Regions from separate parts of the Bacillus sp. ISL-35 genome, predicted to be linked through region 3. Evidence: riboswitches for the same ligand, from Rfam matches in the RefSeq annotation. Region 3 holds a riboswitch; each other region holds the start of a gene.
The links. A riboswitch is a leader RNA that binds a small molecule or an ion and turns the genes downstream of it on or off. The one in region 3 is predicted to bind S-adenosylmethionine.
Positions count from the first base shown of each region.

Region 1: it holds a riboswitch for S-adenosylmethionine, as region 3 does, so the genes downstream of both, J7E38_RS10690 (methionine biosynthesis PLP-dependent protein) here and J7E38_RS08400 (O-acetylhomoserine aminocarboxypropyltransferase/cysteine synthase family protein) in region 3, are expected to answer to the same signal.
Region 2: it holds a riboswitch for S-adenosylmethionine, as region 3 does, so the genes downstream of both, metK (methionine adenosyltransferase) here and J7E38_RS08400 (O-acetylhomoserine aminocarboxypropyltransferase/cysteine synthase family protein) in region 3, are expected to answer to the same signal.

Region 1 covers NZ_JAGGQK010000006.1:257,757-261,996, reverse strand. Annotated here, with positions in the region: gene J7E38_RS10695 (M4 family metallopeptidase) at 127-1,758, shown strand; SAM riboswitch class I at 2,166-2,276, shown strand; gene J7E38_RS10690 (methionine biosynthesis PLP-dependent protein) at 2,429-3,544, shown strand; gene metC (cystathionine beta-lyase) at 3,541-4,240, shown strand, end outside.
Region 2 covers NZ_JAGGQK010000013.1:63,582-67,821, forward strand. Annotated here, with positions in the region: gene asnB (asparagine synthase (glutamine-hydrolyzing)) at 1-333, opposite strand, end outside; gene metK (methionine adenosyltransferase) at 590-1,792, opposite strand; SAM riboswitch class I at 2,077-2,217, opposite strand; gene pckA (phosphoenolpyruvate carboxykinase (ATP)) at 2,498-4,087, shown strand.
Region 3 covers NZ_JAGGQK010000004.1:493,505-497,744, reverse strand. Annotated here, with positions in the region: gene J7E38_RS08400 (O-acetylhomoserine aminocarboxypropyltransferase/cysteine synthase family protein) at 35-1,351, opposite strand; SAM riboswitch class I at 1,433-1,535, opposite strand; gene J7E38_RS08395 (hypothetical protein) at 1,619-1,960, opposite strand; gene J7E38_RS08390 (MFS transporter) at 2,144-3,409, opposite strand; gene J7E38_RS08385 (thioredoxin family protein) at 3,584-3,895, opposite strand; gene J7E38_RS08380 (toprim domain-containing protein) at 3,901-4,240, opposite strand, start outside.

The sequences.
Region 1 (4,240 bases), on a different contig from region 3:
AAATTTTCCCAACATGGTGATTCGACATTTTTAGACTTCATTGTTGAAATGTTCAGACAACTAAAGTATAACTATGATAATCTACTAATTTTTATTAGCTAGAATTCGATTTTAGGAGGAGTTCATTTGAAGAAGAAAGTCGTATCATTAAGTTTAACAGCAAGCTTGGCATTGAGCGGAATGGTTGCAGCTACGGGCTTTGCAGCACCATCAGCAGATTCTCCAGCCAAGAAATTCACAAAAACACATGGATCACCTGAATTTGTTGCAGGCAATCTGACTAATCCATCGGAAAAAGCAGCAAAGGATGTTGTTCTTGGATATTTAAATTCTTCAAAAGGAAAATATAACCTCAGTGCAAATGATAGTTTCGTAGTCAAATCACAGGAAACAGATCAGCTTGGCGGAGATGTAGTCCGCCTTCAGCAAGTATTTAACGGTGTTCCTGTCTGGGGAGCTGACCAGGCTGCCCGAGTGGATGAATCAGGAGTGCTTCAAGTCTTCAGCGGTACTGTCAGCAAAGGCTTGGGCGAAAAGCTAGTAAAGGCCTCAAATAAGAAGTCACAGAGAGATGCAATTGCAGCAGCTGAAAAAGATCTTGGCTTCAAACCAGATTACGAAGCAGCTCCATCTGCTGAATTGGTTGTTTTTCCTGCTGAGGACCAGGCAGTATATGCCTACCATGTGACATTGAACTTCCTCAGTCCGGAACCTGGCAATTACCAGTACTTTATCAATGCGGTAACAGGTGAAATCATTAATAAGTACAATGCCATTCATACTGCCGGCAAAGTCAATCCTTCTTTAACCGGTACTAATACTGTTGGTTCTGGTGTCGGGGTGCTGGGCGACCAGAAATCATTGAATACTCTACTTTCGAATGGTTCTTATTACCTACAGGACAATACTCGTGGAAATGGTATATTCACTTACGATGCACAAAACCGTCAAAGGACTCCAGGTACCCTTTGGGCTGATGCCGATAATAATTTGAATGCATCCTATGATGGTGCGGCAGTGGATGCTCATTACTATGCAGGTCTGACTTATGATTACTATAAAAACAAGTTTGGCCGGAATTCGTATGACAACAAAGGAGCAGCACTGAAATCCACTGTTCACTATAGCAGAAGTTACAACAATGCTTTCTGGAACGGGCAGCAAATGGTTTATGGTGACGGCGATGGAACTACCTTCATCCCGCTTTCCGGAGGCCTTGATGTTGTCGCGCATGAATTGACTCACGCTGTGACAGATTTTAGTTCGGATCTGGTTTACCAGTATGAATCGGGCGCACTGAACGAAGCGATTTCGGATATCTTCGGTACACTCGCTGAATTCCATGACAACAATAATCCTGATTTCGAAATCGGCGAAGACATCTATACACCAAACAAGACTGGTGACGCACTCCGCTCCATGAGCGACCCGACCAAATACGGCGATCCAGATCACTACTCCAAGCGTTATACTGGAACGTCCGATAATGGCGGAGTCCACACAAACAGCGGAATCATCAACAAAGCGGCCTACCTTCTTAGCCAGGGCGGCACACATTACGGTGTGACGGTTTCTGGAGTCGGTACTGAAAAATTGGGTGCAATCTTCTATCGTGCAAACACGGTCTATTACACATCTTCAACGAACTTCAGCCAGGCGCGTGCTGGAGCTGTACAAGCTGCTAAAGACCTGTACGGATCAACTTCTCCAGAAGTCGATGCAGTCAATAAAGCTTTTGATGCAGTGGGAATAAACTAATAGCTTCATATTCATTCAGACTGGCTCTTGTTCGAGGAGAGCCAGTCTTTTTATGTGGTCCCTTTTGAAAAACCGTTGTTTTCCGATTAAGGTCAAATGCTGCATTGGTGACCTTTTTTATAATATCCCTAGATTTTTGGTCCCCAATCTCCTTTATTGGTGCCCTCTTTTATGGATTCCTAAATTTTTGGTCTGCAATCCCTCCTTTTGAGGCCTGTTGTCCCTCATGATTCTCGTACAAAATCAAAATCCTATTTTGTGACACACGCCATTATCGATAAACGCCTTTGTCCGGCTATCTTCTGCAGTAAGTTCAATCACCAATACTTCACCGCTTTAATTAAATGATTGACAATCTTCTATAACAGCGTTAATATTTAGAGAAATTTAATAATTCAATTTATGTAATCTTATCGAGAGAAGCTGAGGGTCCTGGCCCAATGAAGCTTCAGCAACCATCAACTTTGTTGAAAAGGTGCTAATTCCAGCAAGTTTTTTAAAAACTTGGCAGATAAGAAGTTGGCTGATATTTTAAAAGTCTTCTTCTTGAGAAGGCTTTTTTGTTTTTAGTTTTCATTTTTCGCAATTATTCTGTGAGTTACTAGTTTAAAAGCGATCATTTTTAAAACAAACATTGCCTCCTGCCAATCAATCATTAGGAGTGAGTATATTGGTGAAAATTGATACCAAGTTAGCACAGCTAGGCAATAGGAGTGAATCTGCAACTGGTGCGGTGAATCCTCCCATTTATTTAACGACAGCGTATCGTCATGAAGGGATTGGACAGTCCAGCGGTTACGATTATGTCCGTACCGGCAACCCAACTCGCGAAATTTTGGAAAAGGCGATTGCCGATCTTGAAGAAGGCACACGGGGATATGCATGCAGTTCCGGAATGGCGGCAATTTGGACCGTTCTCTCGTTATTCCAGTCTGGCGATGAATGGATTGTCTCAAAAGATTTATACGGAGGTACTTACAGGCTTCTTGAGCAAGGTTTCAAAAAATGGGGATTACTTAGTACATACGCAGACATGTCTAATTTAAATGAAATCAAAGCAGCCATCAATCCTAATACGAAGGCGCTGTTTGTGGAAACACCGACAAATCCTTTGATGGAACAGGCTGATATCCAGGCGATCGCGCAAATAGCGAAAGAGAACGAGATATTGCTGATCGTGGATAATACCTTCTACACTCCCCTTCTGCAAAAACCATTGACTCTAGGTGCGGATATTGTGATCCACAGTGCGACGAAATACCTTGGCGGCCATAATGATGTGCTGGCAGGATTGATCGTTGCCAGGGGCGAAAAAATCTGTGATTCCCTTTTCCTCCATCATAATGGGGGCGGAGCGGTGTTAAGCCCGTTCGATTCTTGGCTTCTCCTTCGCGGCATGAAGACATTGTCATTAAGGATGGAGCGGCATGAGCGGAATGCCACGGCACTGGTTGAATTCTTGGAGAATCATGAAGCCGTAAAGGATGTCCTTTATCCCGGCAGAGGCGGAATGATTTCGTTCCGCGTCCAGTCTCCTGCCATGGTCAATCCGTTTTTAAAAAGTCTTTCCACGATCACTTTTGCAGAAAGTCTTGGAGGCGTTGAAAGTTTCATTACCTACCCAGCTACACAGACACATGCTGATATTCCGGCTGAAGTCCGTGAACAAACCGGCGTTTGTGACCGGCTGTTGCGATTCTCTGTCGGAATTGAGGACTGTGATGATTTGATTGATGATTTGCAAGCGGCACTTAAGAAAGCGATTGAGGAGGCTGGAGTTAAATGAGCCATCCATATACCTTCGAAACCCAGCTGCTCCATAATAAATATAAGGTGGATCCTGCAACTGGCGGAGTAAGTGTTCCAATCCAGCACGCTTCTACCTTCCATCAGTCTTCTATCGATCACTTTGGAAAATATGATTACAGCCGCAGCCTCAACCCTACCAGAGAAGCTCTAGAGGATATAATCGCAGAATTGGAGGGCGGTGTCAGGGGATTTGCTTTTTCATCGGGTATGGCTGCGATTTCTACTGCCTTTATGCTGCTTTCGCAGGGAGACCATGTAGTGATTACCGAGGATGTTTACGGTGGTACATACAGGATGGTAACTCAGGTTCTGAACCGTTTTGGAATTGAACACACATTTGTGGACATGACAGACCTAAATGCCGTGGAACAGGCGATCCGCCCTCACACCGCATTGCTCTATGCAGAAACACCTTCGAACCCTTTATTAAAAATAACGGATATCCGTGCACTTAGCTCAATTGCCAAAAAGCATGGAGCCTATACTTTTGTGGACAATACCTTCATGACCCCCTACCTCCAGCGGCCACTGGATCTGGGAGCTGATATCGTGCTTCATAGCGCCACAAAGTTTCTGTCCGGCCACAGTGACACAGTTGCTGGCCTGGCGGTTGTAAAGGATGAAAAATTGGCAAACAAGCTATATTCCCTTCAGAACTCCTTCGGCGCAGTCC
Region 2 (4,240 bases), on a different contig from region 3:
GCTGTATAGGGCGATGATGACCTCAGTATCAGAGTGTGTTTCGAAAGTCAGTCCTTCTTCAATCAACTCTTCACGAAGTTCAAGATAGTTGTAGATTTCCCCGTTGAAAATGATCCAATAGCGTTCATTTTCATACGTCAATGGCTGATGGCCAGCCTCAAGGTCGATGATGCTCAGACGGCGGAAGCCGAACTGGATATGCTCATCATAGAAATACCCATCATCATCAGGCCCGCGGTGGGTGATGATATCATTCATATTTTTAAACAGCTGCTTGTCATCGCTGCTGAATTCTTGTGCATTTTCATGTACACAACCGATAAAGCCACACATTATGTACTTCACCTTCTCCATTTCAGAAAAAATTTATTGTGATTTTCCAGTGATTTTACTAGCTAAAAACATACCATCTAATACTACCATTAAACGCAAAATTTTTGCAGTAAAATCTGAGGGAAATTTAAGGTAATACTCTATTTTACACCTTTTGGACCAGGTGCAAACCTTTGAACCTATCTTGGAGCTCCCCTAATTAGACGGCAAATAATAAAGGGAGTTACATATTTCTATGCAACTCCCTTTGTACTTTTTATTTTCCTTGAGCCTGAGTGCGAAGTGCCTCTGCCTTGTCTGTACGCTCCCATGGAAGGTCAACGTCAGAACGGCCGAAGTGTCCGTAAGCAGCTGTCTGCTTGTAGATTGGCTTGCGCAGGTCAAGCATGTTGATGATTCCAGCAGGACGAAGGTCGAAGTTGTTTTCAACAACATCGATCAATACATCTTCGCTTACCTTGCCTGTTCCGAACGTATCGATTGAGATGGATACCGGACGGGCAACGCCGATTGCGTATGCAAGCTGTACTTCAACTTTTTCTGCAAGGCCCGCAGCCACGATGTTCTTCGCAACATAACGTGCAGCGTATGCAGCTGAACGGTCAACTTTTGTAGGATCCTTACCAGAGAATGCGCCTCCGCCGTGGCGAGCGTATCCGCCGTAAGTATCAACGATGATTTTACGGCCAGTAAGACCAGCATCCCCCTGTGGTCCGCCGATTACGAAACGGCCAGTTGGGTTGATGAAGTATTTAGTATTTTCGTCAATCAATTCTGCCGGTACGACAGGGTTGATGACATGTTCTTTAAGGTTGCGCTGGATTTGCTCTAGCGAAACTTCTGGGTGGTGCTGAGTGGAGATAACGATTGTATCGATGCGGACTGGCTTGTCGTTCTCATCGTATTCCACCGTTACCTGAGTTTTTCCGTCCGGACGAAGGTATGGAAGGATTTCTTCCTTGCGCACTTCAGTCAGGCGGCGGGAAATTTTATGTGCCAATGAAATCGGAAGAGGCATAAGCTCTTTCGTTTCGTTGCACGCAAAACCGAACATCAAGCCCTGATCACCAGCCCCGATTGCTTCGATTTCAGCATCGGACATTTGGCCTTCACGTGCTTCTAGCGCCTGGTCAACACCCATTGCGATGTCAGCAGACTGCTCGTCGATTGAAGTCAAAACTGCGCAAGTTTCAGCGTCAAAACCGTACTTCGCGCGAGTATAGCCAATTTCCTTGACTGTTTCACGTACGATTTTCGGAATATCTACGTATGTAGATGTTGTGATTTCGCCTGCAACTAGTACAAGGCCTGTCGTAACTGATGTTTCAGCAGCAACACGTGCGTTAGCATCTTTAGCAAGGATCGCATCTAAAATCGCGTCAGAAATCTGGTCGCAAATTTTATCCGGATGGCCTTCTGTTACTGATTCAGAAGTGAACAAACGGCGTTTGTTTGACATCTGAGTTCCTCCCTCATGTATAAAAATTGATCGAGGCTGTCCCAATACAGACCTCGTTTGATACGGTACTCATTCCCTATGTAGTATGAAATAAACGCTGAGTTTTTATTAGAAAAATTTGTTTAAGATTCATGGTGAACTTCTTTTTTCCTAATTTCACCCACGGGAGCAATGACACCAAAGAAGGCAGTCCAGATGCATTTCCATGCAACGGACAGAAAAAAGCAATATAAAAAACCTCTCCATTTGTGAGGAAAGGTTTATGCTTAAATCCGCGCCTTTCGCTCTTATCGTTCAAGGGCAGTTCCCTTGCGTCAGGTTAGCACCTTTGCCCGGAAAAGATCAGCTCATTCATAGACTGTTTTTCTCGTTTGCAGGTTGCTGGGTTTCATTGGGCCTGTCCCTCCACCAGCTCGGGATAAGAGAGTATCCGTTCAAATCAAAATCATAACGAACCTGTCTGGCCATGTCAATCATTTTCTCGACAAAATTGTCGATTGTTGTTGAAACCATTTCTTTAACATAAAAAATTGTCAAACCAACCCCTTTTACTTGACTATATAAAGAAAGAATTATATAACGCAAGTTAGGTACAAGGTAATTTTTTCATCATTAGTATAGATTAATTGAACCAATGTGTTATACTAATAACGAGATGTAAACACTTACAAATTATCAATCTTTTAAAAAGGAAGGTATCCTCCGATGAACGTTGTAGGAATATCAAATGAACTTTCAGCATTATTAAAAGGAAACAATGTACAGGTACAGCTATCTGTTCCCCAGCTTGTCGAAAAGGTCCTGAACCGCAATGAAGGACTTTTAACATCAACTGGTGCAGTTAGAGCGACTACTGGTAAATACACTGGCCGTTCACCTAAGGATAAATTCATTGTCGAAGAAGAATCCGTAAAAGACAAAATTGACTGGGGCTCTGTCAACCAGCCGATTTCCGAGGAATCCTTCACGAAGCTATATAATAAGGTATTGAAGTTCCTTAAAGATAAAGAGGAAGTTTTCGTATTCAAGGGTTTCGCCGGTGCGGATAAGAAATATCGCCTGCCAATCCAGGTTATCAATGAATACGCTTGGCACAATCTGTTTGCCCATCAATTGTTCATCCGTCCGACAGAGGAAGAGCTGCCTGAGCATGAATCCGAGTTTACGGTCATTTCAGCTCCTACCTTCAAAGCAGATCCTGAGGTTGATGGAACAAACTCAGAAACCTTCATCATCGTTTCCTTCGAACAGCGCGTCGTCTTGATCGGCGGAACCGAATATGCTGGCGAAATGAAGAAATCGATTTTCTCTGTGATGAACTATATACTTCCGGAAAATGGGATCCTTTCGATGCACTGCTCCGCAAATGTGGGCCGCGAAGGCGATGTAGCCTTGTTCTTCGGACTATCCGGCACAGGCAAAACAACTTTATCTGCTGATAATAATCGCCGTCTGATAGGTGATGATGAGCATGGCTGGTCAGCTAACGGCGTGTTCAATATCGAGGGAGGCTGCTATGCGAAATGCATCAACTTGTCCAAGGAAAAAGAACCGCAAATCTTTGATGCAATCCGCTTTGGTTCCGTCCTTGAGAACGTCGTAGTCGAAGACGACACACGTGTGGCCGATTATGATGACGGCAGCCTGACCGAAAACACTCGTGCAGCTTATCCGATCCAGGCAATCGAAAACATCGTGGATCCAAGCATCGCCGGACATCCAAACGCAATTGTGTTCCTGACTGCTGATGCATTCGGAGTCCTGCCTCCAATCGCCAGGCTGACAAAGGAACAGGCAATGTATCACTTCCTGAGCGGATACACTTCGAAGCTGGCTGGTACAGAACGCGGCATCACTTCACCGCAGGCAACATTCTCAACCTGCTTCGGTTCTCCATTCCTGCCGCTTGCTGCTACAAGGTACGCGGAAATGCTCGGTGAAAAAATCGACGAGCACAACGCGAAGGTATTCCTTGTGAACACGGGATGGACAGGCGGAGAGTATGGCACCGGCAGCCGCATGAAGCTGGCGTACACTCGCGCCATGGTCCAGGCAGCACTTGAAGGCGAACTGAACAACGTCGAAACTGCTAAAGACGAAATTTTTGGCCTTGATATCCCGCTGCACGTACCAGGTGTACCTGACGATGTCCTCCAGCCAGTAAAAACCTGGAGCGACAAAAAAGCCTACTACGCAAAAGCAAACGAACTCGCAGACCAGTTCCGCGACAACTTCAAAAAGTTCACAAACGTACCGTCTGAAATCGAAGAAAAAGGCGGACCAACCGTTAAATAAGAATTTGAGCGAGGCCATCTCTGGAGAAGAGATGGCCTTTTGTTTTGTTGACTCGTTATGCATATATGGGCTCTTATTGAACAAAGCCAAAAGTCATTGGTGACCTAGGATTGCGTTTCCTCGGAAAACAGGTCACCAATAACGATACACTTC
Region 3 (4,240 bases):
ATTATTTTCAAATACTTTTGGCAGGTCCTGGATTTTACGCTCTTGCCGTGACTCCTGGTACTCCAGTTGCTTTTTCGATCGCCTGCTCGAGGTCTTCAATGATGTCCTCAACATTTTCAATCCCGACAGAAAGACGGATCAGATCCTCCGGTACTCCTGCTGCTTTAAGTCCATCTGAATCAAGTTGCTGATGTGTTGTGCTTGCAGGGTGGATAACCAGGCTCTTCGCATCGCCGACATTGGCAACATGGGACCATAGTGTCAATGAGTTGATCAGTTTTGCTCCAGCTTCCCTGCCGCCCTCGATGCCAAATACCACAACTGATCCTGCACCTTTTGGAAGGTAGCGGTCTGCCAAATGCTTATCAGGGTGAGAGTCATGTCCAGGGTAGGTGACCCAGGTAACAGCTGGGTGTGACTCAAGATAGTCTACTATTTTACGCGTATTGGCGACATGCTCTTTCATGCGGACATGCAATGTTTCGATTCCAAGATTGAATTGGAAGGCACTCTGCGGGCTGATGGCCGGGCCAAGGTCGCGCAGCAGCTGGACCCTCGCCTTAACAATATATGCGGCTGCCCCAATCGCTTCACTATAAACGATATCATGGTAGCTGGAGTCCGGTTCATTGAAACCAGGGTACTTAGGGGATCTCCAGTCGAATTTTCCTCCATCGACGATGATTCCACCCATGACTGTACCGTTTCCTAAAAGCCACTTGGTAGCTGAGTGAATGACGACGTCTGCGCCATGTTCAATCGGGCGGCATAGATATGGAGTCGCAAATGTATTATCGATGATCAACGGAACACCAGCATCATGGGCAATATCCGCAACCGCTTCAATATCCAATACCCTGAGACTTGGATTTCCGATTGTTTCCGCGTAGACCGCCTTGGTTTTAGGAGTAATTGCCTTCCTGAAATTTTCAGGGTCATCAGGGTCCACCAGGTGAACGTTGATTCCGTATTTCGGCAAGGTTACGGCAAATAGATTGTAAGTCCCTCCGTACAGGTTAGAGGCTGCAACGATTTCATCCCCTGCATGGGCAATATTCAAAATAGCCATCGTAATCGCAGACATCCCGCTGGATAGGGCGAGCGCACCCACGCCTCCCTCAAGCAAGGCTACTTTTTCCTCCAGTGCCGTGACGGTAGGATTATGGATTCGCGAGTAAATATAGCCAGGCTCCTTGAGTGCGAATAAATCGGCTGCATGATCCGTGTTCTCAAATTGAAAAGCATTGCTTGAGTAGATTGGCACTGCCCTCGCTCCAGTTACCGGGTCTGGTGATTGTCCTCCGTGGACACCAATTGTTTCGATTCTGTAGTTTTTTTGCTCACTTGCCATCTCCATCTCTCCTATCTTGAAAATTAATGGAAAGGTGATACAAAAAACCCTCTTCTTAAGAAGAGGGTCATTTATCAACTCTCCTTATCTTTTCAGAGTCTACACTCTGCAGGAATTAGCACCGTGTTTAACAACCGGTTGCCGGGCTTCATCGGGCCAGTCCCTCCGCCTCTCTGGATAAGAATATTCAGTTCGTTTTATTGCGTTAAAGTGATAATATCATTTCCATGCATTTAAAGTCAATATATTAAGATTTTTCAGAATAAATTAAGCGGAGATTGGTCTGGCAAGATAGAAAATCGACTCCAGGACCAATAGATCTCTGAACGGACCGTCTTCTACGGAATAATATCCCCATCTGATTCCTTGCCTCAGTTTGAACTCCCCTTTCAAGAGTCCAGAAAGGCTGGTCTCACTTCCTATGATTGTGATCTGGAATTGAGAACCGAGATTGCTTGTTAGGAGTTCCGCTCGTCCCCCCTTGAATGCCAGGTATACTTCTTCCTTTTCTGACTGTAATTTTAAGCAAAGATCGAGTTTTTTGATCAATTGCAGTATATGAGCCTTACCGCCAACTTCATTCGCAAAAAGTTCAATAGATTCCCGCATGCCGCTCAACTCCCTTACCTAACTATTTCTTTTTTGCAAGGGGAAAAACCTGTTGGAATCCTTCGACAAATACTTCGCTAATAAGCGGTTAACAACATAACAAACATAAAAAAAGACAATAACGAATGATATTTCGCCATTGTCTTTCATTTCCCGAGAAATATATCCAAAGAAATACAGTAATTAAGCTGGCTTAGTGGCTGAGATGACGGATTTTGTTTTGTCCATTGTCTTGAATACAAAGAAGAAGTAAGATGACCCGACTAAATAAAGACCTGCAGTGATGGTGAAAACCGTCGCATATCCCCAGTAGGAACCGTATTTCAAAACGATTCCGGTCGAAACCGGTCCCATAATCGCCCATCCAAGATTAAATACCATTTGATTCACAGAGTTGGCCAATCCTTTCATTGAATCATCAACCTTCGACATCATTAACGACATTTGAATGGGATTCCCTGCGTTCATAAGGGCCTGTCGAAATAAAAAGCCAAGGGCAGCAAGCCAGAAATGCTGTGTGTAAGCAGTAAGCAGCAAAAACGGGAGGGAGAGCATTTGCAGGACAACGACTGCTTTCACTTCCCCAAGCTTGCGCACCACCATCGGACCAATGATCATGGCTACTGCAGTTGCTCCCTGTCCAAGTGAAATGACCAGACCAATTAGTGAATTGGATGCCATGAACCGGTCAGCGAAGTAAAGATTCAAGTATGGGATGACCAAGCCAGCACCGAAACCGATCATCAGCTGTGCGACAGCAAATAGAATGATGATTTTAAGGCTCGCTTTATATGGGATTCCTCTTTTTAAATCCATGAACTTTCTGTCGGTCCGTTTTTCTGTCCGTACTTCCCTAAGCCGGGCAATGGGAAGAAGTGCGGCCAGAAACAGTGCGGAACCAGCGACCAGCGTGAAACGGATACTCTCCAATTCAGGGAGGAACAAAGAAAACACATCTGTAAGGATCCCTCCCAAAAGGCTTCCGACAACATTGGCCGCTGTCATTGCCGCAAAGTGAATGCTGAAGAGATGCACACGCTGTTCAGGTTGGGAGTTTTCTGCCAGCCACGGAATGATGGAAACCTGGATAAAAGCGGACGCAAGACCAGTACCAAATGCAAACAGGATCAACAGTGCCTGGGTCTCAACCATGCTCCGTGTAAATAAAATCATCCCTGTCGAGATTGCTCCAAACAGCATCAGCTTTTTCCGGCCAGCCCTGTCACTCATAACCCCTGCCGGAATGAGTACCAGTGCCGTTGCAAGAGAGGTCATCGAAATCACTTTCCCGTTAACCAGTTCATTGAATCCCAGCTCTCGTATGTAGAAATTATAAATCACCATAAAAATCCCCAGCCCAATTTGAGTGAGTATGTTTGCCAGGAAGGTCAACTTTATGTTGCGATTATAGCTTTTGATTTGGTCTGCCCATTCTTGATAAAGAGCCATTTTTATTTCGCTCCTCGGTTATTTCGATACTCTAAATATAAACCGTTTGGTATGAAATGTAAATGTTTTTCAAGGTTGTCTCTTTTCGTTATGATCCATAAGATTTGAACGGGGAATTAGAATTTTTTCACTAGCCAAAGCCCAAAAAAAAAAAAACGGCCAAGCCGTTTCTAATTACCCTTTCAACTCTTTCAATTTTTCAAAAAGATACGGAACAGAATGAAAAGCATAGATTTTCTCCTGTACCACACCATTTCTCAAGACAAAAAGACATGGTACACTTTCTATTTCAAAACGTTCTGCCATTTCAGGCAGGAAGTTCAAATCGGCTTTCCCTGATGGGAGATCAGGCAGGAGCTGTTCAATCACTGTCAGCATCTTGCTTGCTACCTGACAGGTTCCGCACATTGGTGTGTAAAAGTATAGGTACCCTGTTTGTTTTTCGGCAAGGAATGTTTCGATATCAGTCCTGGTCCAGTCTTCCATTTAAGTCATCCTTTTTCTAAGTACTCTGCATGAACATCAATATTTGCTCCGATTAAAACAGTAGCCAGGTGGTTTTCCGGTGCGGTTGCCACTTCCCGGTACATCCTGTCAATGTAAAGATGGTTCGCCTCAGGAAATTCCCTTTTAAATTGCTTTCTCAGCTTTTCGCCTGATGCATCTGCATCTACGAGGATATAGACATCTCTATCAAAAAGCGAATCAATCAGCTCATCAAGCTTTGAAACGCCGATCGTCCCATTCGTGCAGATTATTTCCACTGGCTCCTTCAGCACGGTCTGTACTTTCTTTTTGTCTGACGAACCTTCTACTATGATCACCTTGTGA